DNA from 4 places in the Rhizobium sp. FG96 genome. Region 1 is predicted to be linked to each of the others. Evidence: riboswitches for the same ligand, from Rfam matches in the RefSeq annotation. Region 1 holds a riboswitch; each other region holds the start of a gene.
What was found. Region 1 has a riboswitch for thiamine pyrophosphate ahead of thiM (hydroxyethylthiazole kinase). Riboswitches for the same ligand answer to the same signal wherever they lie in the genome.

Region 1 (7,057 bases):
GCTGCCGCATTGGCCGAGCTCGATTACGGGCTCGGCGCCGAGAGCCGCAGCTTCCTCTATATCGCCGTCAACGCCTGCCCCGGCGGCGGTCTCGTTCTCGACGGTAACGGCCATCGCGGTGCGATGGGCCTCAGCGGTGAAATCGGCTGGGTGCCGATCGCCGACGGCAAGGACGAAAGCACACAGAAGGTTCGCCTGCTCGGCGAGATCTTCTCGCTCTTCTGCCTTTATCAGTTCCTCGCCGAACATGGGATCAAGGTCAGCGTGCCCCAGGATCTCCTGACGCTCGATGCCCGCGGCAAGCGGCTGGTCTCGCAGTGGCTTAAGGAGATGAGCGCGCATCTTGCCGTCGCCGTCCGCCATGTCGGCATGATCGTCGATCCCGATGCCATCCTGGTCGGCGGGCGGCTGCCGATCCGCATGATCGACGAGCTGTTGCGCTATGTGCATGAGCATCTGGACGCCAGCGACGGCGCCCTGCCCTCGATCCACCGCGCCTCGCTCGGCGAGGATGCCTCGGCGATCGGGGCGGCCGCGATGCCGATGGCCGCCGCGCTGATGCTGGCGTCATCGGATGAGGTTCAACGTACCCGTTCACCGCTGAAATACATGGATCGCCTGAACAATTAGCACGGCCGCTGCGGCGGCGCATGGGAGGATTTTGATGAGGATCGGTTTCTATACGTCGACGTTCAACGACCGGCCGCTTGAAGAAGTGGTGGATTTCGCAGCTTCCGCTGGTTTCGATGCCATCGAGATCGATGTCGGCGGGCACATCAAGACCCCTGACAGGGTGAAGGCCGCCGTCTCGCTTGCCCGCGAGCGCAACCTCTTCGTCTCCTCGATCACCTATTTCGGCAACCAGCTCGACGCCGATAATGTCAAGCGCAAGGATCTGCGCTCGCGCACCGCGGAATTCGCGCAGGCGATCGGCGAAACCGGCGTGCCGGTTTTCGTCATCTTCCCCGGCCGCAATGACGATGCCAGCGACGAGGCCAACTACGACGATTTCGCGGCTTACATGAACGGCCTGATCGCCGAGACCGCTTCCAGCGGCCTCACCTTTGCAATCGAGAATTGGCCTGGGCCGAAAGACAATTTCGTCGGCACAACGCCGAAAGGTTACGAGGAGCTGTTCAAGCGCATTCCCGACCGGCGTTTCGGGCTCGAATTCGACCCCTCGCATTTTCTGCGGACGGGTATCGATCCCTATCTGGCGCTGGATGCCGTCAAGGATCGCATCGCCATCCTGCATGCCAAGGACACGGCGGTCGATGCGACCGCGCTGCAGGCCGTCGGTTATCACGGCAAGGGCTGGTGGCAGTACAAGCTGCCGGGTCTTGGCTTGCTCGACTGGTCGAGGTTCCTGAAGCAGGCGCGCAGCTACGGCTTCGACGGCACGATTTCCATCGAGCATGAGGACGCCGCCTATGGCTGGCCGGGTAAGGACCTGGAGGCCCGCAAGGAGGGCGAACGCGTCGGCCTCGGTTATCTCAGAACCGTCTTGGACAAGCTTTGATCGCAGCCTGGGGAGGACGATAATGGCTCATGTTTCAGTCAATAATGCTCGCAAGGACTACGGCGCGTTCAAGGCTATCAAGGGCGTCTCGGTCGATATCCGTGACGGCGAATTCGTCGTCCTCGTCGGCCCGTCCGGCTGCGGAAAATCGACGCTGCTCAGAATGATCGCCGGGCTCGAAGGCATCACGTCAGGCGAAATCCAGATCGGCAAGCATGTCGTCAACGAACTGGCGCCGAAGGACCGGGACATCGCCATGGTGTTTCAGAACTACGCGCTCTACCCGCATATGACCGTTGCCAAGAACATGGGCTTTTCGCTGCGGCTGAAGCGCATGCCGCGGGCGGAGATCGACAAGCGGGTCGGCAATGCCGCAAAGATCCTCGGCCTCGAAAGCCTGCTCGAACGCTATCCGAAGCAGCTTTCGGGCGGCCAGCGCCAGCGCGTTGCCATGGGCCGGGCGATCGTGCGCGATCCCGCCGTCTTCCTGTTCGACGAGCCGCTTTCCAATCTCGACGCCAAGCTACGCGTGCAGATGCGCTCCGAGATCAAGGAGCTGCATCAGCGGCTGCAGACGACGACCATCTACGTCACTCATGACCAGATCGAAGCGATGACCATGGCCGACAAGATCGTCGTCATGAGGGATGGGCGCATCGAGCAGTCGGGCTCGCCGCTCGACCTCTATGACCGGCCGAACAATCTCTTCGTCGCCGGCTTCATCGGCTCGCCCGCGATGAACTTCATCAAGGGCAGCATGACGGATACGGGCTTCCGCACCGAGGATGGCATCACCCTGCCGAGCGACCGTCGCCCCGCCGACGCGGTGACCTACGGGATCCGCCCGGAGCATTTGCAACTCGACCCCAATGGCATCGAGATCACCACCGTCGTCGTCGAGCCCACCGGATCGGAAACACTGGTGATTGCGCGGCTCGGCGCGCAGACGATCAGCTGCGTCTTCCGCGAGCGGATCAGGGCTGCACCCGGCGATGTCCTGAAGGTGGCGCCCATTCACGATGCCGTACATCTCTTCGGCGCCGATGAGCAGCGCATCGTCAGCGGGGAAGCCCGGCTCAACTGATAGGGCGTGACAAGCCGCCGATAATTTGCGATGACCGTGGTGTTGAGAGACAGGGGCGTTCGCCGAAAGGCGGGCTGAGAAGTACCCTTCGAACCTGAACCAGATAATGCTGGCGGAGGGAGTCGCTCGAGGCCCTTCGCTTCCATGTGCCTGGCCTCCCGCGTCTTGCCCCGCCCCAAAAGGGACGCAAGATGACGACTTCCAGATCACCCGGGCAATTGCTGACCGCGCTGCGCGCCGCGCCGCCGCTCGTTCAATGCATTACCAACTATGTCGCGATGAATATCGCCGCCAATGTCGTGCTGGCCGCGGGCGCCTCGCCCGCCATGGTCCATGCCGAAGAGGAAGCCGGTGAATTCGCCGCATTCTCCGGTGCACTGACCATCAATATCGGCACGCTCTCGCCCGCCTGGGTCAGCGGCATGAAACAGGCGGCGAAGGCTGCCGCGCGCAACGGCAAGCCATGGGTTCTCGACCCCGTGGCGCATTACGCCACCGGCTTCCGCCGCGAAAGCGTCGCGGCACTTCTCGACCTCAACCCGGCGATCATCCGCGGCAATGCATCCGAAATCATCGCGCTGGCCGGCAGCGAAAGCCGTGGCCAGGGCGTCGACAGCCGCGATCCCGTCGAGCAGGCGGAAGGTGCTGCCCGCAGCATCGCGGCGCAATATGGCGCCGTTGTCGCGGTCACCGGCCCGGTCGACTTCGTTACCGACGGCACCCGCGCCGTTCGCATTTCCGGCGGTTCGCCGCTGATGCCGCAGATCACCGCGCTCGGCTGCTCGCTGACCTGCCTGACCGGCGCCTTCGCCGCGGTCGCCTCTGACGAGACCTTCGATGCGACGGTCGCCGCTCTCGCAATGTTTGCCGTCGCCGGCGAACAGGCGGCACAGGAAGCCAAGGGGCCCGGATCCTTCTCCTGGCGCTTCCTCGATGCGCTTGCCGCGCTCGATGGTCCGGCACTCGACGCCGCAGCAAGGATCAGCCAGGCGTGAAGAGCTTCGACCTCTCCCTTTATCTCGTCCTCGACCCGGAGCTCTGCGCCGGGTACGGGCTTGTCGAGACCGCCCGCGCAGCCGTCGCCGGTGGGGCGACCATCGTGCAGCTGCGCGACAAGACGGCGACTACCCGGCAGATGATCGAGACGGGCCGGGCACTGCAGCGGGTCCTGTCAGGAAGCGGAGCACTGCTTGTTGTCAACGACGATGTGGAAGCGGCAATCGCGCTCAACGCCGATGGGCTGCATATCGGCCAGGAGGACCTCGGCGCCGCCGAGGCCCGCCACCGCATCGGCCCTGATATGATCCTCGGCCTTTCGGTCGAGACGCATGCGCTTGCCGCAGCCGTCGATCCCGCCATCGTCGACTATGCGGGGATCGGCCCCGTTTTCGCGACGGCGACCAAGCCGGATCACAAGCAACCGATCGGCATCGCAGGTCTGGCGGAGCTGGTTCGTGTCTGCCCGGTTCGCTCGGTGGCAATCGGCGGCCTGAAGGCGGAACATGTGGAGCCAGTGCTCGCAACGGGCACGGAAGGGCTTGCGGTCGTCTCGGCGATCTGTGGCCAGCCGGATCCGCAAGCGGCGACGGCTGCAATCGCCGAACGCATCAGAAAGGCAGGACAATGATCCGCAACGTTCTCTCGATCGCCGGCTCCGACCCATCGGGCGGCGCCGGCATCCAGGCCGACCTCAAGGCATTCTCCGCCCGCGGCACCTATGGCATGGCTGTGCTCACCGCCTTGACTGCGCAGAACACCACCGGCGTCTCGGCTGTGCAGACCGTCTCGCCGGATTTCGTCGCCGAGCAGATCCGCATGGTCTTTGCCGATGTCCGCGTCGATGCCGTCAAGATCGGCATGATAGCCAATGCCGGGATCGCCGAGGCAATTGCCGATGCGCTGCATCCGCATCGCGGCATCCCGCTGGTGCTCGACCCGGTGATGATCGCCAAGGGCGGCGCCGCCCTCCTCGATATCGCCGCGATCGGCGCGCTCACCGACCGTCTTCTGCCGCTGGCAACGATGCTGACCCCGAACCTGCCCGAGGCGGCAGCGCTGCTCGGCGAGGACCACGCCCAAGACCGCGATGCCATGCAGCAGCAGGCGCGCAAACTGCTGGATCGCGGACCGCGCATGGTACTGTTGAAAGGCGGCCATCTCGGCGGCACTGACAGCCCCGATGTGCTGGCAAGCGCCGGCCATATCACCTGGTTCGAGGCGCCAAGGCTTCCGACAAAGAACACGCACGGCACCGGCTGCACGCTGTCGAGCGCCTTGGCCGCCGAGCTTGCAAAGGGCAAAACGCCGGAAGCAGCCGTCGCGATCGCCAAGCAATATCTCGCCGATGCCGTTGCGGCTGCAGAAACGCTCACCGTCGGTTCCGGCCATGGCCCGGTCCAGCATTTCCACGCGCTCTGGGACAAGGCCGATCTCTAAGATTCAGACCTTCGGCTTCCTTGTCTGCGGATAGATCGTCTCGCCTTTCGCCAGCATCTCGACGAAGGTGGCGATCTTCCGCTCGCGGCCCGCGGGCGTCTTCATATTGTGCACGCGGAAGGCGAGCGCGAAGCGGTTTTGCGCGCTGAGCGCCGCAAGCATCGCTTGCGCCTTGGGATCGGCATCGATCGCCGCCTGCAGATCGTCGGGGATCTTCAGGTCCTTGCCGCTGCCATAGGCCCGGTCCCATCGGCCATCCAATTTCGCGGCCTCGACCTCGCGAAGGCCATGCTCGGTCATCCGGCCCTCCGCGACCAGGCGGGCGACATTGTTGACGTTGATCTGGCTCCAGATGCTCTTCCTGCCGCGCGGCGTGTAGCGCTGGAGATAGCTCTTTTCGTCCAGGCTCTTCTTGACCGCATCGATCCAGCCCCAGCAAAGCACCGCGTCGATCGCCTCGACAGGCGTGATCGACGGCAAGCCGGATGCGACCTTGAAGATACGGATCCAGACCTCGCTTTCACGGTCGTGATGCGCGGCCAGCCAGTCGCAGAAATCCTGCTTCGTCTTGAATTCGCGAACCTTCTCCGGATCGACCTTTATCGGTGCCAACCGTCTGCTCTCCCATGATGCCGTGCCGCGGCCATCGTAGCGGCCGCGGCACAAACGGCAACATCAGGATTTGACCGCGCCCGCCGTCAGGCCGGCGATGATGTGTCTCTGGGCCAGGAAGAAAACGATGACGGTCGGCATGATCGTCAGGGTGATGAAGGCGAGTACCAGCTGCCATTCGGTGCCGAATTCGCCGCGATAGACCATGATGCCGAGCGGCCAGGGATATTTCGATTCCGAATTCAGCATGATCAGCGGCAGGATATAGCTGTTCCAGCTGCCGACGAAGGAGATGATGCTGACGGTGGCGATGATCGGCCGCGACAGTGGCAGCGAGATGTACCAGAAGAAGCGCATGTAGCCGCAGCCATCGACGAAAGCCGCCTGGAACAATTCTTCCGGAAGGTTGCGAAAATAGTTTCTAAAAAGAAGGATGCTCATGCCGAGCCCGAAGGCGACCTGCGGCAGCACCACGCCCCAATAGGTATCCAGCAGTCCTAGATCGCGGATGCGGATGAAGAGCGGCAGGATGGCGGTCGCCGCCGGAAACATCAGCCCGAGCAGGAAGTAGTTCAAGAGGAAGGACGAGCCGAAGAAGCGCACATGCGCAAAGGTGAAGGCCGCCATCGACGAGACGATCAGCGTCAGCGACACAGTCAGCACGGCGATGACCAGCGAATTGAAAATCTGCAGCCAGTAGCGCTCGCCGAACAGGATATCGGTATAGTTCGACCATTGCCACGTGGCGGGCAGTCCGAAGGGATTGACGCGCAGGTCGCCGAGCGTCTTGAAGCCGCCGAGCGCCGTCGTCAGCAGCGGGATCAGCACCAGGGCGGCGATGAGCGTCAGCGAGACGTAGAGATAGACCTTCGTCGTCGCGGGCATGCGAATGGTGTCGGTCGTATCAGTCATTGCGCATGAATATCCTTTTGTAGCCGAAGGCGAGCGTGACGCAGATGATGAACAGCACGACGCCGACGGCGCTGCCGAGACCGACCTGCATGCGCATGACGCCGTAGGTGTAGAGGAAGGTCACCATCGTCTGCGTCGAGTTCGAGGGACCGCCGCCGGTGAGCGGCATGATCATGTCGAAGAGCTGCAGGGAGCCGATGACGGCAAAGAAGATCGAAAGCCTGAGCGTCGAGCCAAGCAGCGGCAAGGTGATATAGCGGAACTTCTGCCAGCCGGAGGCGCCGTCGATATCGGCAGCTTCCAGCACGTTCTTATCCACCGATTGCAGACCGGCGATGAACAGCATCATGTGGAAACCGAAATACTTCCAGACGACGACGCCGAGCACCGCATAGATCGCCACGTCCTTGTCGGCGAGCACATAGGGATTGGCCATGCCGAAGAAGCCGGCGATCGCCGCGAACAGCCCGTAGTCGCCGTCATAGACGAAGCGC
Region 2 (7,057 bases), on a different contig from region 1:
GGGCGGTGCGCAGATAGCCGTCGGAGGCTAGCGTTTTCAGCGATGCCTTGACGAGGTCCGGATTGGTGAGCGCGCCGTCCGTTCCCTTGATCAGGATATCGGCTGCTTCATCCGGATGATCGGCGGCGAATTCATAGCCGCGTCGCGTCGCCTGCATGAAGGCGCGGGCGAGATTGGGCTTTTCCGAGAGATAGGCGCTGCTGGTGCCGAGGAGCGCGGTGTGTTCATCCGGCACGCCGTAATCGGCATAGACGAAGGCGCGCTGGGCCTTCTTCTCGAGCTCGGCCTGAACGCCTTCCCAGGTATAGACTTCGAGCGTGAAATCGACAGCGCCATTGTCGAGCGCCTGATAGGCGGAAGTGCCGAGCGTCACGGTCTCGAACTCGCCCTTGCCGCCGGCGTTCCTGATCATCGAGCCGAGCAGGGCATTTTCCCAGGCGCTGCCGAAGCCGCCATAGGTCTTGCCGTCGAGATCCTTCGGCGTCTTGATGTCGGTGCGGTCCCCCTTGAAGACGACGCGGCCGGTCTCCTTCTGGACGATCGCGAAAGTGCCGACGAGATCGGCACCGGCGGCGCGCTGGGTCATCAGGCCGATCGAGCCGAGCACGCCGAAATCGGCGACGCGGCTGGCGACGAGGGTTGCGGCAGAGGTGTCGGTATAGGGGAGAATGTCGACCTCGATGCCGGCGTCGCGGTAGAAATTCTTCTCCCGGGCGACGTAGAGGCCGATGTGATTGGTGTTCGGCGTCCAGTCGAGGGCGACCGAGACCTTGGGGCTTGCGGCGCGGACGGCAAGCGGTGCGGCGGTCAAGGCGAGAATGCCTGCAAGCGCCGTGCGGCGGGTGATGATCGGCATGGTCATGGTTCGGCTTCTCCTTCGAAGAGCGTTGTGAGAATGCGGTTTTCGATTGCGATGATCTCGGCCTGATGCTTTCCCGGTTCCGTTCGCGGCCGGGGCAGGCGGACGTCGATTTCGAGGGCGACGCGGGCAGGGCGGGGCGAGAAGACGTAGATGCGGTCGGAGAGCAGCACGGCCTCGCGCACGTCATGGGTGATCAGGACTACCGAGAGGCCACGGCGGGCAGAGAGCGCCTCGAGGAAACGCTGCATCTTCAGCCGCGTCAGCGCATCGAGGGCGCCGAAGGGTTCGTCGAGCAGCAGGATGGGGCGCTGCTGCACCACCGTGCGCAGCAGGGCGGCGCGCTGGCGCATGCCGCCGGAGAGTTCATGCGGCCAGCTGTTCTCGAAGCCGGCGAGGCCGAATTCCGCGAGCAGCGGCTCGATCTGGCGCCGGGCCTCGCGGCGGGGCATGCCAGATATCTCCAGGCCGAGTGCGGCATTGTCGATCAGCCGCCGCCAAGGCATCAGCGCATCGCGCTGCGGCATGAAGGCGAAGGGGCGTTCGGCGGCGTCGAGCGGCTGGCCGTTCATGCGGATGCTGCCGGCGGATGCGGTGGCGCAGCCTGTCAACAGCCGGAAGAGTGTCGATTTGCCGGCGCCGGAGGGGCCGAGGACGGATATGAATTCGCCCTGCTTCAGGTGCAGCGAGATGCCGGCGAGCACATCGATATTGCCGAGGCGGCAGCTGAGGTTTTCGATATCGAGGAGGGGCGCGCTGCTCATTCCAGGTCCTCCCCGTTTGCCCGGTGCCAGGGCATGGCGAGGCGCTCGGCGAGGACCGCGAGTGAGAACAGCAAGAGCGTCAGCAGAGCGCTGCCGAGGACGGCGGCAAGCACGAGATCGGCGCGGAAATTGTTCTTGGCGTTGAGGATATAGATACCGAGCCCGCGGGCGGCCCCTGCATATTCCGCGAAGATGGCGCCGACGACGGCATAGGTGATCGATATCCTGAGACCGGCGAAGAAATAGGGCAGCGATGACGGCAGGCGGGCGGCGAGGAAGCGTTTCCACCGAGAGGCGCCCATGGTGGTCAGCAGTTCCTCGATCTCCGGCTCTGTCGCCTCATAGCCGCGTGTGAGGGCCACAAGCATCGGAAAGAAGGTGACGAGGGCGACCAGCAGGATTTTCGGCAGCAGGCCGAAGCCGAACCAGAGGACGATCAAGGGCGCGATGGCGACGAGCGGCAGCGTCTGGCTGATGACGAAAACAGGCATCAGCGCCGAGCGCAGGCGCGGCACGAAATCGATCAGCACCGAAAACACGAAAGCGATGAGAAGGGAGGCGGCGAAACCCGCCAGGGTCGCCTGCAATGTCGGCCAGCTATTCGCCAGCAGCGCGGCACGTTCGGCAAAGGCCTGTGCGAGAACGCGCGAGGGTGCGGGCAGCGTCGCGGGCGGGAGGCCGGCGATGCGCACATAGCTTTCCCAGGCGGCGAGCACAGCGCCGACGGACAGGATGGCGGGAATGAAACGGGCGGCAAGGCCCGGCAACCGGACAGATCTCGGCATCGGCAGGATCCTGACGTGACGCTGAGATCAGACGGCGGAGGGGCTGTTGGCCGATACGGTGAGATCGATCGTGACATGGCCGTTCGGCGGCCCGAAGCGGACGAAGGCTTCGTGGATCGTCGCGAAGACGGCACCGGCATCGCCCTTGACGCGGGTGCAGAAATTCTTCGAACGGTCGAAGACGCCCGAGTTCTTCAGGAAGTCGATGCAGCCGTAGATCTCTTCCATGTGATCGCCGGTGCCCATGACATAGAGCGAGAACTGCGCGGCTGCATGGCGGCCGGTGACCGGGGCGGAAGCGACCGCTTCGAGAGCCGACGCCTTGCGCTCGGCAAGCGGCAGGACCGGGCCCGTCAGGGCTTCGGTGTGGCACATGGGATCATCGGGCTCGCCGGGGCAGCCGCGGGAGATGGTGGCGCGCAGCACCGCGTGGATGCCGTCTGCCGAGCCCGCGACATAGAGATCGCGCATGGCGGCGAAGACGATATCGGGCGTGCCGACGATCAGCGTCGAGATGTCGTCGGTCTCGATCCTGAGCTTTTCGCGATAGGGATCAAGTGCCGGAAGGGCAGACAGGATGACGTCGACGAAACGGTCGGTCATCGGGTAAAGGGAAATTTGTGCGCCAGAAAACATCGCTCGCCTCGCTCCGCTGGTATTATCCAGATCAGCTAAAGAGTTTGAGGCCATGCCAGCCGCATCTCAGCCCCGGCTATACGGAGCACCCCTGTCGTTGGCGCCTTTTAAACATGCGCCGCGCGGCTTGTAAAGCGGCGATCTGACGAGGGGCAAAATTGCGCTCGGCTTTCTTTTTCCTTTCGTTTCTGCCTCTTAAATGATCTATCTGAAAGCATCAGAGCTTCATGGGAGGGGGCAGGGATGAGCGGATATGTTCTGGCGATCGATCAGGGCACGACATCGACGCGGGCGATCGTGTTCGATGGCGAGATGAAGATCGCAGGCGTGGGCCAGAAGGAGTTCACGCAGATCTATCCGCGCTCGGGATGGGTGGAGCATGACCCTGAGGAAATCTGGGATTCCGTCGTTTCGACGATCCAGATGGCGCTGCGCGAAGCGAAGGTGAAGGCGACTGACATTGCCGCATTGGGGATCACCAACCAGCGCGAGACCGTCGTCGTCTGGGAGCGGGAAACCGGCAAGCCGATCCAGAATGCCATCGTCTGGCAGGACCGGCGCACGGCGAGCTATTGCGAAAACCTGAAGCGCCAGGACCTCGAGAAGATCTTCACCAGGAAGACCGGCCTGATCCTCGATCCTTATTTCTCGGGCACCAAGCTCTCCTGGATGCTCGCCAATGTGAAGGGTGCGCGCGCCCGCGCCGCCAAGGGCGAACTCTGCTTCGGCACGATCGACACGTTCCTGATCTGGCGGCTGACCGGCGGCAAGAGTTTCGCCACCGACGCGACCAATGCCTCGCGCACGCTGATGTATAACATCGCCGAGAACGAATGGGACAAGGACCTGCTGGAGATCCTGCGCGTTCCCGCCGCCATGCTGCCGGAGGTGAAGGACTGCTCTGCCGATTTCGGCATCGTCGAGAAGTCGATCCTCGGCGCCGAGATCCCGATCCTCGGAGTTGCCGGCGACCAGCAGGCGGCAACGATAGGCCAGGCCTGCTTCGAGCCTGGCATGCTGAAATCCACCTATGGCACCGGCTGCTTCGCGCTTTTGAATACCGGCTCCGACATGGTGCGTTCGAAGAACCGGCTGTTGACGACGATCGCCTACCGGCTGGACGGCGAGACGACCTATGCCTTGGAGGGATCGATCTTCATCGCCGGAGCGGCCGTCCAGTGGCTGCGCGACGGTCTCGGCATCATCGACACGGCCGGCGAGACCGGCAAGCTCGCCGAGAATGCCGATCCCTCGCAGGAGGTCTATCTGGTGCCGGCGTTCACCGGTCTCGGCGCGCCGCATTGGGATCCGAAGGCGCGCGGGGCAATCTTCGGCCTGACACGCAACAGCGGCCCGGCGGAATTCGCCCGCGCTGCGCTGGAAGCCGTCTGCTACCAGACCCGCGATCTGCTCGATGCGATGCAGAAGGACTGGAAGAACGGCAGCGACGACACGGTGCTGCGCGTCGATGGCGGCATGGTCGCCTCCGACTGGACGATGCAGCGGCTCTCCGACCTGCTCGACGCGCCCGTCGACCGGCCGGTGATCCTGGAGACGACGGCGCTCGGAGCTGCCTGGCTCGCCGGCAGCCGGGCCGGCGTCTGGCCGGACCGCAAGACCTTCTCTGCGAAGTGGAAGCGCAACCGTCGCTTCGAACCAGACATGGACGAGAAGACCCGTTCCGCCAAACTCAAGGGGTGGAAGAATGCGGTGAAGCGGACGCTGAGCGATGCCTGATCAGGCCGCCGCCACCGCCCTTTCGCGCCTAGCCGGCGGGCTGTAGAGCCAGCTTGCGCCGGAGCGGTCGGCGGTTGCCTTGATTGCCAGCGACAGCGTGATGGCGGTGACGCAGATCAGGGGTGCGGCGAGATAGCCGATCGATGGTGAGGGCTCGACCAGGGTGGCGATCAGGCCGGCTATGCCGGCGACGATCATCACATGGGTGACGTAGACCGGCAGCGTGTTGCGGCCGAAATAGGAAAAGACGTCGCGCAGGGCCTTCAGCCGCGACATCAGCACGGCCATGCCGCACAGCCATGACAGACCTGCGATCGACGACGCAGAGGCCCAGAGGCCGGGCTCGATCGGCTGCAGGCGGCTGCGCAGCGCCAGCAGCAGGATGAAAGCGGTAAAGCCACCGGCCGCGAAGGGGAGAGGGCGCTCGGTCAGCGTTTCGGCGATCAGCCTGCCATACCAGCAGCCGAAGGCGAAGAAGACGAAATACTGCAGCACATTGCGGTGGGTGAAGAGATCGATCGGCAGATAGCCGCCGAAGGTGAGGATCGAGAGAATGGTGCCGACGGCGATGACCGGGATGCGCGGCGCCGAGGAGAGCAGCTTGGTGACGGTCATGAAGATTGCCAGCGCCCAGATGAACCAGATGCCGGTATTCGGCGCCCACCACATTTCAATGAGCTGATAGGGATCCGACCCCTCCGAGGGCACGAGGCCGTTGGTGTGGACATAGCGGAAATAAAGCCAGCGCGCCGTGCTCCAGACGCCGAAGAGCCAGACGAAGGTCCAGATCTTCTTCCTGACGAAATCCGGCCATGTGGCCCGCATCGCCGAAGCGGCGAGGAAACCCGATACCGAGAAGAACAGCGGCATGCGGATCGGCGCCATGATGTTGCTGATCTTGGTGTAGAGTGCCGGGGCCATCTCGTGGAAGTTCAGGTAGAGCAGGGTGTGGTAGACGACCACGAGGATGATCGAGAGGCCCTTGGCGATATCCAGCCATTCGATGCGGGTCTTCTGCTGGTGCATGGTTTCCCCTTCCGATTGTGCGCTGCGGCAGGAACAAACCGTCCAATTGCGTCAGAAACGTGGGCGCGACGTCATTCTTCCATGCGTGCGCGAATGCCGCAGGCGCGTCCCTTGCTTCTGCTGTACTGATCGGTACAATGCATTCCTATTGGTACAGGAGATATGACAATGACTGCACTTATCCCCCCATTCACACTGGAAACCGCCACCCAGAAGGTCCGCCTTGCCGAGGACGGCTGGAACAGCCGCAACCCGGAAAAGGTGTCGCTCGCATATACGCCCGACAGCGCCTGGAGAAACCGCGCCGAGTTCGTCAACGGCCGGCCGGAGATCGTTGCCTTCCTGAGCCGCAAGTGGGCCAAGGAGCTGGATTACCGGCTGATCAAGGAGCTCTGGGCGTTCCGCGAAAACCGCATCGCCGTGCGCTATGCCTATGAATGGCACGACGACAGCGGCAACTGGTTCCGCTCCTATGGCAACGAGAACTGGGAATATGATGCCGATGGCTTGATGCAGCGCCGTTTCGCCTGCATCAACGACATGCCGATCAAGGAATCGGACCGCAAGTTCCACTGGCCGCTCGGCCGCCGTCCGGATGACCATCCGGGGCTGTCAGAGCTCGGCCTCTAAGGACGCAAGGCTCTGAAAACCGTCTACGAACGCCGCGATGTCGTGCCCCTGCTTGCCGAGATCTTCCGGGAACTCGGCTATGAGGGCGCGACGCTCAGCCGGATCACCGAACGCACCGGGATCGGTAAGGGCAGCCTCTATCACTTCTTCCCCGGCGGGAAGGAGGAGATGGCGGCTGCCGTACTCCAGGAGGTCGATCGCTGGTTCGAGGATTTCATCTACGAGCCGCTGCGCAGCGACGAGCCCTCGGTGGCGATCGAGGCGATGTGGCGGGGCGTCGACGATTACTTCCGCTCCGGCGGGCGCATCTGCCTCGTCGGTGCTTTCGCGCTCGATGGGACGCGGGAGCGTTTCAGCGAGGCGATCAACGGCTATTTCCGGCGGTGGGTGGATGCGCTCGTCGGCGCTCTCGTGCGCAGCGGGGTAGAGCAGGGTACTGCACAGCAGGAGGCGGAGGCCGCGGTTCTCGGTATCCAGGGCGCGCTGGTTCTGTCGCGCGCCCTCGACGATCATGATGTCTTCCGCCGGGCGATTGCCGGGATGAAGACGAGGCTTTCGGCTACTTCTTGAGCCAGGGGCTCTTCGTGCTCCAGAAGATGACGCTGGCGCCGAGATAGTCG
Region 3 (7,057 bases), on a different contig from region 1:
GCCTTCCGCCACATTGGAAATGGTACGCGATGAGCCGAAGGGTAAATGGAAATCCGAGAGCGGATAGCGGGCGTTCTCGATGAAGAGCCCACGCAGTTCGCTGAACCCGGGAACTGAAAACAGGCTGTTCTTCGGCAGATCGAGCTCGATGGTTCCGGCAAGAAGCGGAACCGCTTCCTCCACCCCGGAGGTGAGCAGCAGGTCGAAACCCTCTTCTGCCAGGCTGACGGCGTAAAGCAGATGCTGAAGCGCATGGTCGGAGCGCTCGCCCGCCAGGGCACCGGCAAGGATCAAGCGTTCTGCCCCACGCGCAATGGCTTCAGACACGGCGATCTCGCCATCCGTCGAGGCTTTGGCGGCCGGGTAGGGCTGCTTCGGTACATCGGGAAAGGCGCCTTCGAGATCAGGCGCCGTGGAATCGAAATCGCCCACCCAGAGCTCCGGCACGACGCCGAGCTCGGCCGCATGCCGCATACCGCCATCGGCCGCGATGAAGCGGCTACCGGCAACGGCGCTGCGCAGCCGTTCCGTCGGCGTCAGCTCGCCGCCAAGCAGGATGGTGAAGGTGGTTTCCGTCATGGGCATTGCCCATAGCGCAAAGCAGGGGTCGAGGGAAAGGGGCAGCGCTCAGCCGGGCGTACCCTTGTCGCGCCGTTCGAAGGCTTTTTCATAGCCGTCGATGAAGCGCTCATAGAGTGCGGCGAAGGCATCGACGTCTTTTTCGCTCCATCCGTCGAGGATTTCGCCGATCAGCGCCATCTTCTGCGCACGGATTTCGGCAAGCAGCCGCTGGCCGATCGGCGTCATCACCACGACGATCCGGCGCGCATCGGCCTGCGATGCCGCACGGCGAAGAATGTTGCGGCTGACCATGTCGGCAACCACGCGGCTGGCGCGTGACGGATCGATGCGCAGCATCTCCGCGATCGTCCCGACCGTCACTTCCTCCGCCGGCTGCGCGCGGCGTACGGCATCGAGCACATCGAGATGCGAAAGTTCGAGATCCGGCGCGACGCTCTGGATCGCAAGACGCCCGATCAGCCTGCGGCCCGTCATGAGCTTCATGCGGGTCATGCTCTGGCCGATGCTCAAGACACTTTCGCTTTCCAGCGACAGGGGATCGAGCTCGTGAATTCGGGCGGGTTTCTCGTTCATGCGGCGAGCATAACAGAAGGCTTACGGGAAGGAAACATGCCTGCGTCATTCAAGTGTCATTGACATTTATATGCTTTTGTCACATAAATTGACGATCAAGATCGGAACTGTCTTCATGGATATGCAGCTTGCCTCCCAGCCGCTCGTAACGGATCCCCGCCGCAGGCTTATTCTCTTCCTGTTTTTGATGACCGCGATGTTCATGGCAACGCTGGACAATCAGATCGTCTCGACGGCGCTGCCGACGATCGTCGGCGAATTCGGCCACCTCGAGCGCTTCGGCTGGATCGGCTCGGCCTATCTCCTGTCGCTCAGCGCCGTGATGCCCGTCTACGGCAAGCTCGGCGACCTCTTCGGCCGCAAATATGTGATGATGACGGCGATCGCGATCTTCACCGTTGGCTCGGCTGTCTGCGGTCTGGCTGTCTCGATGAACACGCTGATTGCCGCCCGCGTGCTGCAGGGCCTCGGCGGCGGCGGCATCATGGTGTCGATCTTCGCCGTCAATGCCGACCTTTTCGAGCCGCGCGAGCGCGCCCGCTACCAGAGCTATTCCAGCCTCGTGCTGATGGCATCGAGCGCCATCGGCCCCGTTCTCGGCGGCATGATGAGCGATCTGTTCGGCTGGCGCTCGATCTTTCTGGTCAATGTCCCCATCGGTTTCGTTGTGCTCATCGGCCTGGCGCTGATGCTGCCCTACCGCAAGCCGCACCGCCGCCCGAAGATCGACTATGCCGGTGCCCTGCTGCTGGCGATGACCACAACGAGCATCGTGCTGATGGCCGATGGCAGCGAGCTCTTCGGTTCGATCCTTGCACCGCAGAGCCTCGGCATCATTGCCGCAGGCGTTGTCTGCGCCATCGCCTGGGTCTTCGTCGAGCGCCGCGCTGCCGAACCGATCGTGCCGCTGTCGCTGTTCCGCAACCCGACCTTCCCGCTTCTCTTGATCATGTCGATCACCGGCGGCGGCATCGCCATCGGCATGGCCAACTATTTCGCGCTGTTCCTGCAGACGACAACAGGCCTCTCGCCCTCGCATGCCGGCCTGCTCTTCATCATGCTAACCGGCGGTCTTGTCTGCGGTTCGTTGTTTGCCGGCCGCACCATCTCGCGCACCGGCCGTTACAAGCCCTTCGCCATCGCCAGCCTCTCCTGCAGCGCCATCGCTTTCGCGTTGCTGACGCAGGTTCACGCTGGAACGCCCCTACCAGTTATCGGCCTGCTGATGGCCCTGCACGGCATCGGCATCGGGCTGGCGCAGCAGGTACCGATCATCGGCGTGCAGAACGCGGCTCCGGCCCGTGACGTCGGTGCTGCAACGGGTTCGGTGACGCTGTCGCGCATGGGCGGCGCCTCGATCGCCATCTCGATCTACGGCGCGATCATCGGCTCGCAACTCGCCAAGGTCGGCGTCTCCATCCCCGGTGTCGCCGATATCGAACAGCTGACGCCGAAGATGATGGCGGCATTGCCGGAAGCCAGCCGACAGGCGGTGGCCGATGCCTATTCGGCGGCCTTCACGCCGCTCTTCATGACCTCCTGCGCTTTCGCCCTGATCGGCCTGATCGCAGCGTTCCTGCTGAAGCCAGTACAGCTGCCGCGCCACGGCGAAGCGAAGACGTCTGCGGCTGCAGCTGAAGCAGCCGAGTGACCTGACGAGGGCGAGCTTCGCCCTTGTCATAAAGCCGTCACCACTATACATCTGCCAACGCTCTAACGGGGTGCCCGTGTCCGCAAGGACAGCTGGCTGAGAGGCTTCAAGCCAACCCGCGGAACCTGATCCGGTTAACACCGGCGGAGGGATTAGATGCGCGCGTGACACCAGGCACCGCCCTTTTCCCGTGAAACAACTTGTATAGGAGGAGGCGCGCCATGCCCGGCCGCAAACCATTGATCGCACTTTTCGCCACGGCGCTTCTCGCCGTTACCTCAGCCATCGCTCCGGCCCAGGCCGCAGACAAGACGCTGACGGTCTATACCTACGAAAGCTTCACCTCCGAATGGGGTCCTGGCCCCAAGGTGAAGGAAGCCTTCGAGAAGACCTGCGCCTGCACCGTCAATTTCGTGAGCGTCGCCGATGGCGTCGCCCTTCTCTCACGCCTCAAGCTCGAGGGCGCCTCGACGAAGGCCGACGTCGTGCTCGGCATCGACACCAACTTGATCACCGAAGCCAAGGATACGGGCCTGTTTGACGCCAGCGGCGTCGATACCAGCGCCTTGAAGGTACCCGGCGATTTCAAGGACGATGTCTTCGTTCCCTATGACTACGGCCACTTCGCCATCATCTACGACACGCAGACGGTAAAGAACCCACCGAAAAGCATGCAGGAACTGGTCGACGGCGACCCGTCGCAGAAGATCGTCATCGAGGATCCGCGCACCTCTACGCCGGGTCTCGGCCTGCTGCTTTGGGTGAAGTCCGTTTACGGCGACAAGGCGCCGGAAGCCTGGGCCAAGCTCAAGAACCGCATCCTGACGGTCACGCCAGGCTGGTCGGAGGCCTATGGCCTGTTCACCAAGGGCGAGGCGCCGATGGTGCTCTCCTATACGACGTCCCCGGCTTACCACATGGTCGCTGAAAACACCGACCGCTATCAGGCGGCCGCCTTCTCCGAGGGCCACTATATCCAGATCGAAGTCGCCGGCCTGCTGAAGAACGCGCCAGACAAGGATCTTGCCCGCGACTTCCTGAAGTTCATGGTCACCCCCGGCTTCCAGGACACGATCCCGACCAACAACTGGATGATGCCGGTCTCGGCGACATCCACGCCCCTGCCGGATGCTTTCGGCAAGCTCGTCAACCCCTCCAAGACTTTCCTGATGTCGCCGGATGACGTCGCCAAGAACCGCAAGGCCTGGATCGACGAGTGGCTTGCGGCGATGAGCATGAACTGATGCTGCAGACGGCGGCGGAACGGCGAAATGCATTGGCGGGCGGCGCAATTGCGCTCGCCGCCATCCTGCTTTTCATCGGTATCGCTGCCGTTTCGCTTGCCGCCTCCGGCGGGGGCGCTGCCTTTGCCGGGATCATTTCCGATCCCTATATCCTCCGCGTCCTGCGCTTCACGCTGCTGCAGGCAGTCCTCTCCACGCTGCTATCGGTTTTCCTGGCGATCCCTGTCGCGCGGTCGCTCGCCCGCCAGCCGCAATTTCCCGGCCGCATCTGGATCATCCGGCTGATGGCGGTGCCGATGGGACTGCCCGTCCTGATCGGCGCGCTCGGCCTGATCGGCATCTGGGGCAGGCAGGGCCTGCTCAACAGCGCGCTGACGAAACTCGGCCTCGCCGAACCCGTCAGCATCTATGGCCTGACCGGCATTCTGCTTGCCCACGTCTTCTTCAACCTGCCGCTCGCCTGCCGGCTGATGCTTGCCGGTCTTGAACGGCTGCCCTCTGAATACTGGCTGATGGCGAGCAATCTCGGCATGCGTCAGCGCGCCATCTTCCGTTTCATCGAATGGCCCGCCATCCGCGGCCTGATCCCCGGTATCGCGGGGCTGATCTTCATGCTCTGTGCCACCAGCTTCACGCTGGTGCTGACGCTCGGCGGCGGTCCTGCGGCAACGACGGTCGAGGTGGCGATCTACCAGTCGCTTCGCTTCGATTTCGATCCCGGCCGCGCCGTCGCACTTTCCCTGCTGCAGATCGCGCTGACCGGCCTCGTCCTCGCCGCCATGTCGCTCCTGCCAGCGAGCCCTGACGAGGGGCTGACGACGGGCCAACGAGCAATGCGTTTCGATGGCAGGAAGCCCACAGCGAGGCTATTGGACAGCCTGCTATTGATCGTCGTCACAGCCTTTCTCCTGTCGCCACTTCTCTCGGTCGTCGTCGCCGGCCTGAAAGCCGACCTGCCGAAACTGCTTGGCGAACCCGTCTTCTGGCAGGCCGCGGCGATGAGCTTCGGTATATCCATCTCCGCCGCCACACTGGCGCTGCTGGTATCGGCAGCCCTGATCCGCGCCCGCCAGACCATCGCCACCAGCAAGCAGTCCGGCCGTGGCAACCGCGCCTTCTTCGCCACGATGGGCGGCGCATCTTCGATGGTGCTATTGGCCCCGCCGGTCGTGCTTGCCACAGGATGGTTCATGACCCTGCGACCGTTCGGAGATGCAGAAATTTTCGCGCCTGCCCTCGTCGTCTTGATCAACATGCTGATGGCGCTGCCCTTCGTCATGCGCGTGCTCGAACCGGCCTATCTCGTCCATCAGCGCCGTACGGCGCGGCTATCGGCAAGCCTCGGGATCGCCGGCATCGCGCGGCTGCGGCTTATCGATTGGCCGGGGCTGCGCAGGCCGTTCCTCACCGCCCTGTCTTTCGCTATGGCGCTGTCGCTCGGTGATCTCGGCGCCGTTGCTCTTTTTGGGTCAGATGGTTTCATCACCCTGCCGTGGCTAGTCTATAGCCGCATGGGAAGCTACAGAACCAATGATGCCGATGGCTTTGCGCTGATCCTCGGCGTGATATGCCTGTTGCTGACAATCGCCGGAACATCCGGCCAGGTGCGAGGACATGGTGCCGATGACGGCCGCTGATATCGCTATGCAGAACGTCCGCCTGACACTTGGCAGCCATGCTTTTCACTTCGATTGCGCACTCCCCGGCGGCCAGATCATCGCCGTGACCGGCCCCTCGGGCGCCGGAAAATCGACCTTCCTCAATCTGCTGGCAGGCTTCGAGATACCGGAGAGTGGCCAGGTGCTGCTTGATGGCAGGGACGTCACCGGCGTCCATCCGTCAGAGCGGCCGGTATCGCTCGTCTTCCAGGACAACAATCTCTTCGCCCATCTCGATATCTTCACCAATATCGGGCTGGGCATCAATCCGGCCCTGAAGCTCACGCAGGCGGACCGTAGCCGCATCTCGGCGGCGCTGGCGCAGGTCGGACTTGCAGGCTTCGAGAAGCGGCTTCCGGCGACACTGTCAGGCGGCGAGCGCCAACGCGCCGCCTTCGCCCGCGCCCTCGTCCGCAATCGCCCGATCCTGCTTCTCGATGAACCCTTCGCTGCCCTCGATCCCGGTTTGCGCAGCGGCATGGTGGAGCTTCTGACGACGATGCAGCGCGAGACCGGCAGCACCGTGATCGTCGTCTCGCATGACCCGGACGAAGTCCGCCGCATCGCCAGCTATGGGGTCTTCATCGACCATGGCGCGATCGCGCTTGCCGCGCCGATCGATGAATATCTCGCGCGAAAAGATATGCCCGCATTGCGGCAATTTCTGCGCGGTTGACGAATCTGCAGGGTGCGATGGCACTTTCGCCACAATTTCATCCGAGCGAAAGAACTCCTTAACCACGCCAAGCTTGCTAAATTACAACGGCGCCACAATTAAGCAGAGTCTCGCTATGCAACCGATGCGGAAATCAGCTACAGCAATGACCTGTATCCATCCGTTGTGCACTGCGAGAGCCAGGATGGGCGCCTGTTGAACCCCGTTGGAAGTGGCCGGATCGATAAAGCGGCGAACCGGCTGAAAAGCAAGATGACTCGGAGAGCCAGACTGGACAGCATGAAGACGTGGACGAGACCCGCGCCCTCCAGGACTATGCTTTCCACTTTGCGCCACCGGGGACGGCATGCGCTGCTGCTGACTGCTGCCGCAGTCGCGCTTAACAGCTGCCAGTCGATCATCGAGCAATCCTACCAGCCGACCGTCTCGCCCTCGTCCAATCCGCAGATCGTCGATGAAGTGCAGAAGAACGATCCGCGCGCCGCGATGGGCGCCCGCGAACACCCGCGCATCGTCGCGAGCTATGGCGGTGAATACAAGGACGCCAAGACCGAACGCCTCGTTGCCCGCATTGCCGGCGCGCTGACGGCCGTTTCGGAAAATCCGAGCCAGTCCTATCGCATCACAATCCTGAATTCGCCGGCGATCAACGCCTTCGCGCTGCCGGGCGGCT
Region 4 (7,057 bases), on a different contig from region 1:
CCTGCACTTCGGGCGCCTGGTCGAGACAGATGTCGAGAAGACCGTTTTCGAGATAGCGCTTCTTCTTTTCGGTCAGTTCGTGGCCGACCCAGAAGATATCCCGCTGCTTGGCCCATTGTTGCAGGACGATCGCCACGCCCTCGTCACCGCCGCCGGCCGAATAGACGCCGATGATCTCGGGGTCGCGCCGGAGCGCCTCTCCCAACAACTCGGCGCATTGCAGGTCGTCGTCACGGCCCATCATCACCAGCGAGAGCGCGTGGCCTTCAGCCCCGCGCTCGGCCATATAGTCGGAAAACCCCTGGATGCGCTGGCGGTGGTTCGAATAGGCGCCGCTATGACAGATGGCAGCGAAATGACCGGGACGTGCCGCCAGCATGCCGGACATGTAGTAGGCGGCACTGCGGCCCGCCGCATAATTGTCGATGCCGAGATAGGGGACTTCCGCGTCGTCGCAGCGGGTGACGACCTGCGCGACCTCGACGCCTGAGGCGCGCACCTGACGCAGCGCCTCGATCACCTTCGGATGGTCCTGCGAACAGATGATTAGCCCGGAACGGCGAAAGCTAGGATTGGCGATGTGATGCGCCATGCCGATCGGATCGCTTTCCTTGATGAAGGTACGGTGCAGCATGACGGCGCGGTCGAGCGAGGCGGATATGCGCTCGAAAGCCTGGTTCAGCCGGGCAAAGAACGAGGTCTCCGGCCGCACAAGGATGACCTCGATGCGGATCGCGCCACGATGGGTCTCGGTCGAACGCTCGCCATAGCCGAGCTTCTTGGCGGCGCGGATGACCTTCTCGGCGGTCTTTTCGGTGACGCCGCCGCGGCCGTTGATGACCCGCTCGACGGTGGCGATCCCCAGTCGTGCCTCCCGGGCGACATCCTGCAGCGTCGTCTTTTTCATCAAAACCTCCCCCAAACTCGCCTGGACAGTCAAGCATTCCAGCCTCTCGGGCGAAATACCGCAATTGATCAAAACACATCAAAACAGCGATGGGAATTGGCCCTGCGGCTGCGGTAATTTTTGCCTCACGAGTTGGAGGATTTCAGATGGACGACACACTATACGGCAAACGCAACAAACGCGGCGACTGGGCGCCGTTCAAGCTCATCCAGTATCCGCCTGTGTTCATCTGGCCGGTCCAGCCGCTGCGTTTCCTGAAATGGCTGTTTGGCTATCCGGGCTATCTGATGCCCTGGAACGTCCTTTACGCGGTGATCGGCACCCTGCTCTGGCTCTACGCCACGCCGTCGCTGGAGACGGCAAAGACCTTCTCGATCGGCTGGATCGCCTATCTGCTCATCCGCAATGCGGCGATCGTGCTGGTCTTCTTCGGCGCCTTCCATCTGCGCCTCTACATGCAGAAGAAGCAGGGCACGAGCTTTAAGTTCAACGCCAAATGGCCCTCTGTCGGCAACGACGCCTTCCTTTTCGGCAACCAGACGGTCGACAATGTCATCTGGACCTTTGCCAGCGCGGTGCCGATCTGGACGGCATTCGAGGTGCTGACGCTCTGGGCTTTCGCCAACGGCATCATTCCCTATGTGTCCTTCGCCGAGCACCCGGTCTATTGCGCCGTCGTGATGTTCTTTATTCCGACCTTCCGCGACCTGCATTTCTATCTGGTGCATCGCCTCATCCACTGGCCGCCGCTGTATCATGCCGTCCACAAGCTGCATCATAACAACGTCAATCCCGGCCCCTGGTCCGGTCTTGCCATGCACCCGATCGAGCACCTCCTCTATTTCTCCGGTGTGCTGATCCACTGGATCGTGCCGTCCAATCCTGTCCATGCGATCTTCCACCTGGCGCATGCAGGCCTTGCCCCGGCACCGGGCCATGCCGGCTTCGACAAGATCGTCGTCGGCGAGGAGAGCGCCATTGATACGCACAGCTACGACCACTATCTCCATCACAAGTATTTCGAGTGCAATTACGCCGATGGCGTCATCCCGCTCGACAAGTGGTTCGGCACTTTCCACGACGGTTCGCCCGAGGCCCAGGAGCGCATGGACAAGCGCTTCATGGAGCAGGCAAGGCGCCGCGCCGAAAAGAAGGCGCGCGGCGAGCAGCAGGCAAGCTGACTGATTTCCCAAGCGAGCGACCGAGAAAGGCCCGGCTGCAGAGCCGGGCCCTTTGCTATGCGGATGCCCTGCAAATGAGGCGTTTTCATCAAATTATCGGCGGACCGCACGGCCTTCCCCGGCTAACGTTTTCCTGCGGCCGCCTGGCGCCGCCTTATCTCTGGGAGGAGAGAACATGCTGAAATTGCTGACCGCCAGCGCCGTTGCGCTGGTGCTTGCGTCGCAGGCGCACGCTGCCGACCGTATCGGTGTTTCGATGGGCACGCTGTCCAACAACTTTCAGACGCTCATCGTCAACGGCATGGAAGACTACGCCAAGTCGATCGGGGTAGAGTTGCAGATCGAAGACGCGACGACCGACGTCAACAAGCAGCTCGATCAGGTGAAGAATTTTGCGGCCGGCGGCGTCTCCGCCATCATCGTTGACCCCGTCGATTCCGATGGCACGCCCGCTCTCAGCAAGGTTGCCGAAGATGCCGGCATCCCGCTCATCTATGTCAATGTCCAGCCGACCGACCTCAACACGCTCGGCAAGCAGCAGGCCTTCGTCGGCTCCAACGAAACTGAATCCGGCACGTTGCAGACCAAGGAAGTCTGTCGCATGCTCGGCGGCAAGGGCAATGTCGTCATCATGATCGGCGACCTCACCAGCCAGGCGGCGCGCCAGCGCACGCAGGACGTTCACGATGTCGTCAAGACGCCTGAATGCAGCGGCATCAAGGTCGCCCAGGAGCAGGTCGGCAACTGGAGCCGCGTCAACGGCGCCGATCTGGTTTCCAACTGGCTGACATCGGGCGTCGAATTCGATGCCATCATCGCCAATAATGACGAAATGGCGCTCGGCGCGATTTCGGCGCTGAAGGCCGCCGGCGCCTCGACCGACAAGATCATCGTCTCAGGCATCGACGCGACGCCCGAGGCGCTGCAGGCGATGAAGACAGGCGATCTCAAGGTCACCGTGTTTCAGGATGCCAAGGGCCAGGGCAAGGGATCGATCGATGCCGCGATGAAGGCGATCAAGGGCGAGAAGCTCGACCGAGAGGTCTGGATCCCCTTCCAGCTCGTCACCCAGAAGAACATGGCGGATTTCGAACACCTGAACTAAGGCGCCGCCTGCCTCACGGGCGGCGTCAGGACGGCCACGATGCGCTCAGGCCATCGTGGCCATTCGCATGTCAGGCGGCGGGCAGGGGCTCGCTGATGACGACGAAATTGGCGCAGCTATGCTCGACATTGGCAATGCGGATGCGCAATTCGCGCCGCGAGGTCAGCAGAAACAGGAAGACCTTCTTGGCCCGCTGCGCTCTGCGCAGCACTTCCTCGCCGCCGAAAAGCAGGCCATCGCGCTCTCCGAGCTCGAAGGCGACATGCTCACTATAGTTCTCGTCCGTGATGGTGATTGTTCCGAGACCCGACAGCATGTGAGCATTCCTCATGATGGGAATGACTTTTGTCGAAGTCCTAAATTAGTGCAACACGGTGTTCCGGTTTTCCACGAGATGTTGGAAAGCGTACCGGCGATCATAGAAAAGGGCACGCTGAATGAAGGCGTGTCCTTACATTGGGGAGATGGGTGGCGCCTAGAACTTGACGCCGACGCCGATCATGATGGTGTTCTGGTTCAGGTCGAAATCGCCGCCAGCCGCGCCGAAATTGCCGCTGCCGTAATCGGTGTAGCGATATTCGCCGCGGGCAAAGATATTCTGGGTGAAGGCGTAATCGATGCCGGCGCCGATGGTCCAGCCGTTCAGCGTATCCGATTCGTCTGGCCCGACATCCGGATTGGCCTCGGCGCGGGCGATTGCCCAGCCGGCCGTGCCGTAGATCAGCGCATTGTCGAAGGCATAGCCGACGCGGGCGCGAACCGAGCCCTGCCAGGTCGTCTCGACCGAGCCAAAGGCTACATCCTCTTTGTTCCAGTTGTGCAGGACGTCACCTTCGACACCGACAACCCAGTTGTTGTCGAACTGATAGTTATAGCCGCCGAAGACGCCGAGAATGCCGCCATTGGCATCGACATCCGACGTACCGGAAGGATCGAAGGTGTTCCAGCTATAGCCACCCTCGGCGCCGATATAGGGGCCGGACCAGGTGAAGACAGGTGTTATCGCTTCGGGCTCGACAGGGGCGGGCGGCGGCGTCAGGTCCGCGGCCTGAGCGGAAATGCCGGCAAGTGAGGCAGCCAGCGCGGTGAGAATAACGAATTTCATATTCGGTCTCCCTAATGCTTAGGGGTCAAGTAGGGTGCCTGATCCAAAAGTCTCTAATTAATTTTGTAGCTGAGACCCCGGAATACAAGACCGGCGAAGGCCTGCGACAGATGCGCCATTGACTTCAGGCCGGGAAAACGACAGGTTCCGCCCATTCCGAGGGGAGCATCTGACGATGCTGAGATGGCGGTGAGCCGGACCCTTGAACCTGATCCGGGTCATGCCGGCGTAGGAACGGAACAAGATGCCGGCGGCATCTCCCCTTCTTCTTCGCTTTGCCTGGATCTCCAATTCTGTCTGGAGATCGCTTCGCCATGTCTGTCTTTCCGTTCCCGCATCCGGCCCGCGCGAAGGCCTAGCGATGCGTCCGCTCAACGCCCTCGGCGGCGTGGCCCTGCTGATCGCTCTCTGGCAGGCGGTCATCTGGATCTTCGCGCCCGCGCATTTCATTCTGCCGTCGCCTGCCGACGTCGTCGCCGTCTTCGGCAGGCAGCCGCTCTTCCTGCTTGAGCAGAGCCTGACGACGGCGCTCGAAATCGTCCTCGGCCTGCTCTGCGGCGCCATATCGGGCGCGGCCGTCGCCTTCGCGCTCGCCGCCTTTCCGGCGGCCGCCACGCTCGTCTGGCCGATGGTACTGATCCTGCAGGCTTTCCCGGTCTTCGTGCTGGCGCCGATCCTGGTTATCTGGCTGGGTTTCGGCATTGCCTCGAAGATCGCCATGGCGACGATCATCATCTTCTTTCCCGTGGCCTCCGCCTTTGCCGACGGGCTGCGCCGCACCGAGCGGGATATTCTCGATGCGGTATCGCTGACAGAGGCCAGCCATTGGCAGACGCTGATGCGGATCCGCCTGCCGCTCGCCCTGCCGTCCCTCGTCTCCGGCCTCAGGATCGCTGCACCCCTCGCGCCACTCGGCGCCGTGATCGGCGAATGGGTCGGCGCGTCCTCCGGCCTCGGCTTCGTCATGGTCCAGGCCAATGCCCGCATGCAGACGGACATGGTCTTTGCCGCCATGGCCGTGCTCGCCGCCATGACCGTCATCTGCCGCGTCGCCGTCGACAGGCTCACCTCCGGCTGGACCCCATGGGCCACCACGAACTGACTTCTTCTTCCCGCAAAATCATGGAGCAAACATGCTGCGTCTGATATCCGCCACTCTCCTTGCGATCGCGACCCTCGCGTCGCCCTCCTTCGCCAACGACAAGCTGACCGTCATGCTCGAATGGTTCGTCAATCCGGACCATGCGCCGATGGTGATCGCTCAAGAGAAGGGCCTGTTCGCCGCCGCCGGTCTCGACGTCACCCTCATTCCGCCCGCCGATCCCTCCGCGGTGCCGCGTCTCATCGCTGCCAAGCAGGCCGATATCGGCATCCACTACCAGCCCAATCTCTATCTCGATCATGAAGCCGGATTGCCGATCGTCCGCATCGGCACGCTGGTCGAAACGCCGCTGAATACGGTGACCGTGCTGGCCGACGGGCCGATCAAGAGCCTCGCCGATCTGAAGGGCAAGAAGGTCGGTTTCTCCGTCACCGGTTTCGAGGATGCGATGCTGAAGCGGATGCTCGCAAATGCCGGTCTCAAGAAGGACGATGTCGAGCTCGTCAACGTCAACTTCTCGCTCTCGCCGTCGCTGATCGCGGGCAAGGTCGATGCGACCGTCGGCGGCTTCCGCAATTTCGAGCTGACGCAGATGAAGCTCGAGGGTCACGAGGGCAAGGCCTTCTATCCGGAAGAAAACGGCGTGCCGCCCTATGACGAACTGATCTTCATTGCCCATCGTGATTCGGCCGCCGATTCGCGTCTGCCGCGCTTCCTCGGTGCGATCGAGCAGGCCTCCGTCTTCATCACCAACCACCCCGATGACGCCTGGCAGATGTTCATCAAGGCCTATCCCGATCTCAATGACGAGCTGAACCGCAAGGCTTTTTTCGACACGCTGCCGCGCTTCGCCAAGCGCCCCGCCGCTCTCGATACCAGCCGCTACGAGCGTTTCGGCGCCTTCATGCAACAGATGGGACTGGTCAAGACGGCACCCAAGGTCGAGGACCTCGCCGTCGAGATAAAGTAGCCTGTGGCGCGTCTGCCACGGCCCTTTGCAAAGCCCCCGGCCGTTAACCGAATGTACCGGCCGGGAGCCCCGCGTTAACTATTTGTTAACCACGAAGCAGCTACACCGAAGCAATCAAAAATTAACCAAGATTGCTAATGTGTTAACCGACGCACGCTCCATCCGTATCAAAGGCCGTTCGTTCCTGGCGGTCGTTTTGACGCCCGATCTGCCCTTCGAGGAGTGGCTGGTTCGGCTCGACGATCTGGCCTCGCGCTCGGCAGGATTCTTCCTGGGGCGTCCCGTGGTTCTCGACGTTTCGGATCTGCAGGCGGACCGGGCGCTGCTGAAATCGATGATTGCGGCTCTCGCCGAGCGCAATGTTCGGATCATGGGGATCGAAGGCGCGCGTCCCTCGCAGCTTGACGCGACGATGCCTCCGGGCATGACGGGTGGGCGCCCGGCGCCGGATGTCGAGGTGACGGAAACGGCGCCTGCGCCTGTGAAGGGCGCTACACCGAAGGCTGAAGAGCCGGTGCAGGTCGTGGCGCCGCAGGTGATCACCCGCGCACCGCTCTCCTCGATGGTCCTGCACGAGCCGGTGCGCTCCGGCCAGTCGATCATCTTCCCGGAAGGCGATGTGACGATCATCGGTTCGGTCGCCTCGGGCGCCGAAGTCATCGCCGGCGGTTCCATTCATATTTACGG

Region 2: linked by a shared signal. The riboswitch ahead of ACODR6_RS16200 (YkoF family thiamine/hydroxymethylpyrimidine-binding protein) and the one ahead of thiM (hydroxyethylthiazole kinase) in region 1 are both predicted to bind thiamine pyrophosphate.
Region 3: linked by a shared signal. The riboswitch ahead of thiB (thiamine ABC transporter substrate binding subunit) and the one ahead of thiM (hydroxyethylthiazole kinase) in region 1 are both predicted to bind thiamine pyrophosphate.
Region 4: linked by a shared signal. The riboswitch ahead of ACODR6_RS06170 (ABC transporter permease) and the one ahead of thiM (hydroxyethylthiazole kinase) in region 1 are both predicted to bind thiamine pyrophosphate.

The regions. Positions count from the first base shown of each region.
Region 1 is NZ_JBMDIL010000010.1:175,648-182,704, reverse strand. It holds gene ACODR6_RS20635 (ROK family transcriptional regulator) at 1-630, shown strand, start outside; gene ACODR6_RS20630 (sugar phosphate isomerase/epimerase family protein) at 665-1,519, shown strand; gene ACODR6_RS20625 (ABC transporter ATP-binding protein) at 1,542-2,603, shown strand; TPP riboswitch at 2,645-2,741, shown strand; gene thiM (hydroxyethylthiazole kinase) at 2,795-3,598, shown strand; gene thiE (thiamine phosphate synthase) at 3,595-4,230, shown strand; gene thiD (bifunctional hydroxymethylpyrimidine kinase/phosphomethylpyrimidine kinase) at 4,227-5,039, shown strand; gene ACODR6_RS20605 (YdeI/OmpD-associated family protein) at 5,043-5,651, opposite strand; gene ACODR6_RS20600 (carbohydrate ABC transporter permease) at 5,715-6,563, opposite strand; gene ACODR6_RS20595 (carbohydrate ABC transporter permease) at 6,556-7,057, opposite strand, start outside.
Region 2 is NZ_JBMDIL010000007.1:224,240-231,296, reverse strand. It holds gene ACODR6_RS16215 (ABC transporter substrate-binding protein) at 1-856, opposite strand, end outside; gene ACODR6_RS16210 (ABC transporter ATP-binding protein) at 859-1,623, opposite strand; gene ACODR6_RS16205 (ABC transporter permease) at 1,620-2,408, opposite strand; gene ACODR6_RS16200 (YkoF family thiamine/hydroxymethylpyrimidine-binding protein) at 2,436-3,044, opposite strand; TPP riboswitch at 3,036-3,147, opposite strand; gene glpK (glycerol kinase GlpK) at 3,288-4,781, shown strand; gene ACODR6_RS16190 (acyltransferase family protein) at 4,782-5,807, opposite strand; gene ACODR6_RS16185 (nuclear transport factor 2 family protein) at 5,976-6,437, shown strand; gene ACODR6_RS16180 (TetR/AcrR family transcriptional regulator) at 6,450-7,007, shown strand; gene ACODR6_RS16175 (hypothetical protein) at 6,997-7,057, opposite strand, start outside.
Region 3 is NZ_JBMDIL010000004.1:282,765-289,821, forward strand. It holds gene ACODR6_RS09845 (thiamine diphosphokinase) at 1-585, opposite strand, end outside; gene ACODR6_RS09850 (MarR family winged helix-turn-helix transcriptional regulator) at 628-1,155, opposite strand; gene ACODR6_RS09855 (MDR family MFS transporter) at 1,271-2,806, shown strand; TPP riboswitch at 2,863-2,975, shown strand; gene thiB (thiamine ABC transporter substrate binding subunit) at 3,028-4,050, shown strand; gene thiP (thiamine/thiamine pyrophosphate ABC transporter permease ThiP) at 4,050-5,687, shown strand; gene ACODR6_RS09870 (thiamine ABC transporter ATP-binding protein) at 5,674-6,384, shown strand; gene ACODR6_RS09875 (M48 family metalloprotease) at 6,637-7,057, shown strand, end outside.
Region 4 is NZ_JBMDIL010000002.1:607,004-614,060, forward strand. It holds gene ACODR6_RS06145 (LacI family DNA-binding transcriptional regulator) at 1-907, opposite strand, end outside; gene ACODR6_RS06150 (sterol desaturase family protein) at 1,054-2,088, shown strand; gene ACODR6_RS06155 (sugar ABC transporter substrate-binding protein) at 2,264-3,193, shown strand; gene ACODR6_RS06160 (hypothetical protein) at 3,264-3,509, opposite strand; gene ACODR6_RS06165 (outer membrane protein) at 3,669-4,298, opposite strand; TPP riboswitch at 4,448-4,550, shown strand; gene ACODR6_RS06170 (ABC transporter permease) at 4,660-5,400, shown strand; gene ACODR6_RS06175 (ABC transporter substrate-binding protein) at 5,432-6,370, shown strand; gene minC (septum site-determining protein MinC) at 6,501-7,057, shown strand, end outside.